Regions from separate parts of the Bordetella petrii genome, predicted to be linked through region 1. Evidence: predicted binding sites of a transcription regulator. Region 1 holds the regulator's gene; the other holds the start of a gene.
The links. The regulator HrcA, encoded in region 1, represses chaperone genes, less so after heat shock. The targets are predictions, from matches to a motif close to TTAGCACTCNNNNNNNNNGAGTGCTAA.

Region 1 (2,466 bases):
GTTCAGCACCACGTCGTTGAGCGCCGGCGCCGTGTACATGAGCTGGTCGCCGCGCCAGACACTGCCCACCAGCAGCATGCGGTCTTCGGCCTGGTAATTGCCCTCGATGACCCGCGCCAGCGCAATATGCGCCTCTTGCAGGGGCACGTCGGTGATGAAGCCCAGCCGCCCGTGGTTGATGCCGACCAGCGGCACGCCGTAGGGCGCCAGGGTGCGTGCCGCGCCCAGCACGGTGCCGTCGCCGCCCATGACCACGGCCAGCGACGCGGTGGCGCCGATTTCTTGCAGGGTGGCCACGGGGTATTCGTGCACGCCCGTATTGCTGGCGGTGTCGGCCTCGACCAGCACGCGGCGCCCGGCCTGCTCGAGCATGTGCGCCAGGGCGCGCAGCGGAGCGTCCAGGCCGGTATCCTGGTGTCTGCCGATGAGGGCGACGGTGGGAAAATGCATGGCGAAAGCAACCGAGTGATAAAGGGAACAGCGGATTGGGCGATTATATGGGGCCGCATGTTCCGCCGCTGGACAAAAATCGCCCATTTCCAAAAGTTTCCCTACAATAGCTTATATGGATGATCGTGCACGCGCCTTGCTGAAAGCGTTGATTGAACGCCACATCGCCGACGGACAACCGGTCGGTTCGCGCACGCTTTCCAAGGTATTCGACCTCTCGCCGGCCACCATTCGCAATGTCATGGCCGACCTCGAAGACCTCGGTCTGATCCACAGTCCGCACACCTCGGCCGGCCGCGTTCCCACGCCGCGCGGCTACCGCATGTTCGTCGACTCGCTGCTGGCGGTGCAGCCCTTCGAATTCCAGCCCCAGCAGTTCGGCGAGGCCGCGCTCACGGCCACCGAGCCGTCGCGGGCGGTCAGCGCGGCGGCGGCGCTGCTGTCGAACCTGACGCAGTTCGCCGGGGTGGTGCTTACGCCCAAGCGTGCCCAGGTGTTCCGCCAGATCGAATTCATCCGGCTGTCGGGCAAGCGGGTGCTGCTCATCATCGTCACCCCCGATGGCGACGTGCAGAACCGCATCCTGTCGGTGCAGCGCGACTACTCCGAAGCCGAGCTGATCGAGGCCGGCAATTTCTTCAATGTCCATTTCGCCGGCAAGTCGTTCGACGCCGTGCGCCGCACGCTGACCACCGAACTGGCGCAGTTGCGCGAAGATATCTCGCGCCTGATGCAGGCCGCGGTGGAAGCCGGCGCCGAGGCTGCCGAAGATGGCGACGACATGATCATCTCGGGCGAGCGCAAGCTGCTCGATGTCACCGACATCGCGTCCGACATGGACCGCCTGCGCAAGATGTTCTCGCTGTTCGAGCAGAAAACCGACCTGCTGCAGTTGCTGGACATCTCCAGCCGCGCGCAGGGCGTGCAAATTTATATAGGCGGCGATTCGCAGCTGCTGCCCATGGAAGAAGTCTCGGTCATTACCGCGCCCTACGGAGCCGACGGCCGGGTCATCGGCACCCTGGGCGTCATCGGGCCCACCCGCATGGCCTACGAGCGCGTCATTCCCATTGTCGACATCACTGCGCGGCTGCTTTCCAACGCGTTCAGCCACAACCAATAAATCTGTAGCGGGCCAACCTTCTTTTCGCGGAGAGGGCGCCCAGAGGGGTGTTTTGTGTTTCTTCGCCTGTTCAAGTATTTGTGGCCCGAGCGCTACCTGCCCGAACCCCGCCAGGCGGACCCCTTCGACGACAACCCGCCTTCCCGCGCGCCCGGGCCCGTCGGCGTGCTGCTGGTCAACCTGGGCACGCCCGAAAGCACCGCGCCGCGCGACATCCGCCGCTATCTGGCGGATTTCCTGTCCGACCGCCGCGTCATCGAGATTCCCCGCTATCTATGGTGGCCCATCCTGCATGGCATGGTGCTGGCGCGGCGGCCGCGCCGCCTGCAGCCGCGTTACGCCGGCATCTGGATGGAAGAAGGCTCGCCGCTGCTGGTATACAGCCGCAGGCAGGCCGAAGGTGTGCAGCGGGCGCTGAGCCAACGCGGCCATGCGGTGCAGGTCGAGCTGGCCATGCGCTACGGCGAGCCGTCCATTGCCCAGGCCATCGAGCGGCTGCGCCAGCGGGGCTGCCAACACATACTGACCCTGCCGCTGTATCCCCAGTACGCGGCCAGCACCACCGCCACCGTGGTCGATGCGGTTGCCGCGCACGCCGCGCGCCTGCGCGACCAGCCCGAGTTGCGCTTCGTCAAGCGTTTTCACGACGACCCCGGCTACCTGGATGCCCTGGCCGCCCATATTTCCGGCTACTGGCAGGCCCATGGCCGGCCGCAGAAGCTGGTAATGAGCTTTCATGGCCTGCCACGCTATTCCATCGAGCTGGGTGATCCCTACTACCGCGACTGCCTCGAAACGGCGCGCCTGCTGCGCGAGCGCCTGGGACTCGCGCCCGAAGAGGTCGAAGTCACCTTCCAGAGCCGCTTCGGCGCCGCGCGCTGGCTCGAACCCTA
Region 2 (2,466 bases), 2.5 Mb from region 1:
CGCCGCCCGTCAGGATGGCGATGTCTTCCAGCATGGCCTTGCGGCGGTCGCCGAAGCCAGGCGCCTTGACGGCGGTGGTCTTCAGGATGCCACGGATGTTGTTCACCACCAGGGTGGCCAGCGCTTCGCCTTCGACGTCTTCAGCGATGATCAGCAGCGGACGGCTCGACTTGGCGACTTGTTCCAGCACGGGCAGCAGGTCGCGGATGTTGCTGATCTTCTTGTCGAAGATCAGGACGTACGGATCGTCCAGCGCGGCGACTTGCTTGTCGGGGTTGTTGATGAAGTAGGGCGACAGGTAGCCGCGGTCGAACTGCATGCCTTCGACCACGTCCAGTTCGTTGTCCAGCGACTTGCCGTCTTCGACGGTGATGACGCCTTCCTTGCCGACCTTGTCCATCGCGTCGGCGATGATCTTGCCGATGGATTCGTCGCTGTTGGCCGAGATCGAGCCAACCTGGGCGATTTCCTTGCTGGTGGTGACCGGCTTGGATTGCTTGGCCAGTTCAGCCACGGCGGCGGACACGGCTTTGTCGATGCCGCGCTTCAGGTCGATGGGGTTGAAGCCGGCGGCAACGTACTTCAGGCCTTCCTGCACGATGGCCTGGGCCAGCACGGTGGCGGTGGTGGTGCCGTCGCCGGCGTTGTCCGAGGTCTTCGAGGCAACGTCTTTGACCAGCTGGGCGCCGATGTTCTCGAACTTGTCTTTCAGTTCGATTTCCTTGGCAACCGACACGCCGTCCTTGGTGACGGTGGGGGCGCCGAACGAACGCTCGAGCACAACGTTGCGGCCTTTGGGGCCGAGGGTGGTTTTGACAGCGTTGGCGAGGACATTCACGCCGCGGACGATGCGGACACGGGCGTCGTCGCCGAACAGGACTTGCTTGGCAGCCATTATGAGCTTCCTTCGAAAATTCGGTTCAGGTAATTACTGGATCACGGCGAGGATTTCTTCCTCGCGGATGACGAGCAGCTCTTCGCCATCGACTTTCACCGACTGGCCGGCATACTTGCCGAACAGAACCTTGTCGCCAGCCTTCAGGTCAACCGGCAGCACTTTGCCGTCTTCGGTCTTCTTGCCCGGGCCAACGGCAACCACTTCGCCTTGATCCGGCTTTTCAGCGGCGCTGTCGGGGATAACGATGCCCGAGGCAGTCTTGCGCTCGTTGTCCAGGCGTTTGACGATCACGCGATCGTGCAGGGGACGCAGGGCCATGAGGGAACTCCTGTTTCTATAGAGAGAAGGGTGAAATGATCGGATTCAGGCCGGGAGGCGGTGTTAGCACTCACCGGCAGCGAGTGCTAATTATAGGGATCATGCGGCGTGGTTCAAGGGGGGAGGGGGGCGCTGTTACATATTTGGGGCGAACTGCACCTGCCTGGCCGGTGCCTGTGGCAATGTTTTGTCCCTCTTTATCCGGCGCCACCATGACCCGCACCTCAGCCGGAACTGTGCTTCCGCCTCACGCCGCAACCGCCGGATGAGCCGGCACCGTGAACTGAACCACGGCCCCGCGCGGCGAGTTTTCGCTTGCCCACAGCCGGCCGCCGTGCGCGTCGATGATCGAGCGGCAGATCGAAAGCCCCATGCCCAGGCCCGTAGACTTTGTCGTATAGAACGCGGTGAAAGGGCGTTCGTTGTCGTCCAGGCCGAAGCCAGGGCCCGAATCGCGCACGGCCACCAGCACCAGTCCGCGGTCGGCCTTGCGGGTGCTGACATGCACTTGCCGCAAGCCATCGTGCACGCCCGTCATCGCCTCGAGCGCGTTGATGATGAGGTTAAGCAGCACCTGCTGCAGTTCCACGCGGTCGCCTTCAACAAGCGGCAGTCCGTCCGCCAGCTGCGTCTGTATGGCGGCGTGGCCCTTCTTGGCTTCTCCGCGCGTAAGCTCGATGATCTCGCGGATTGCCTCGTTGATATCCACGGGCTCTTTCCGTGGCGGCGCCTTCCTGATCAATTGCCGGATGCGGTTGAGCACTTCGCCGGCGCGGTTGGCGTCTTTGACGATACGGCCAAGCGCAAGGCGGGCTTCGCGCGTATCGGCCGGTTGTAGATCCAGCCAGCGCAGCGCGGCCTCGGCATTGGTTACCGTAGCGGCAATGGGCTGATTGACTTCATGGGCAATCGAGGCCGTCAACTGTCCCATGGTGGCCACCCGCGTGGCGTGGGCCAGCTCGGTCTGCACCTCGCGGTAGCGCTGCTCGCTTTCGCGGAACTTCATTTCCGCCTGCTTTTGTTCGCTCAGGTCGAGCACGAAGCCGATTCCCTGGCCGGTTCCGGACAGCGCCAGGCCGACGATAACGGACACGCGGCTGCCATCCTTCCGGATATAGGCTTTCTCGAACGGGTGGGCGCGGCCCGTCTGCCTGCATTGCTGCTGCGCCTGCTCGGTGGCAAGGCGGAATTCTTCCGGCGTCAGCTCGTCCCAGCGTATCAGTCTGGATTCCAGGTCTTCCCGGCTGTAT

Region 2: groES (co-chaperone GroES) is a predicted target of HrcA. The motif match lies at 1,280-1,306, and genes of this name have one in related genera.

Annotation. Positions count from the first base shown of each region.
Region 1 covers NC_010170.1:1,601,312-1,603,777, forward strand. The annotation lists gene BPET_RS07860 (NAD kinase) at 1-450, opposite strand, end outside; gene hrcA (heat-inducible transcriptional repressor HrcA) at 566-1,573, shown strand; gene hemH (ferrochelatase) at 1,628-2,466, shown strand, end outside.
Region 2 covers NC_010170.1:4,144,992-4,147,457, reverse strand. The annotation lists gene groL (chaperonin GroEL) at 1-895, opposite strand, end outside; gene groES (co-chaperone GroES) at 929-1,216, opposite strand; gene BPET_RS19945 (trifunctional serine/threonine-protein kinase/ATP-binding protein/sensor histidine kinase) at 1,464-2,466, opposite strand, start outside.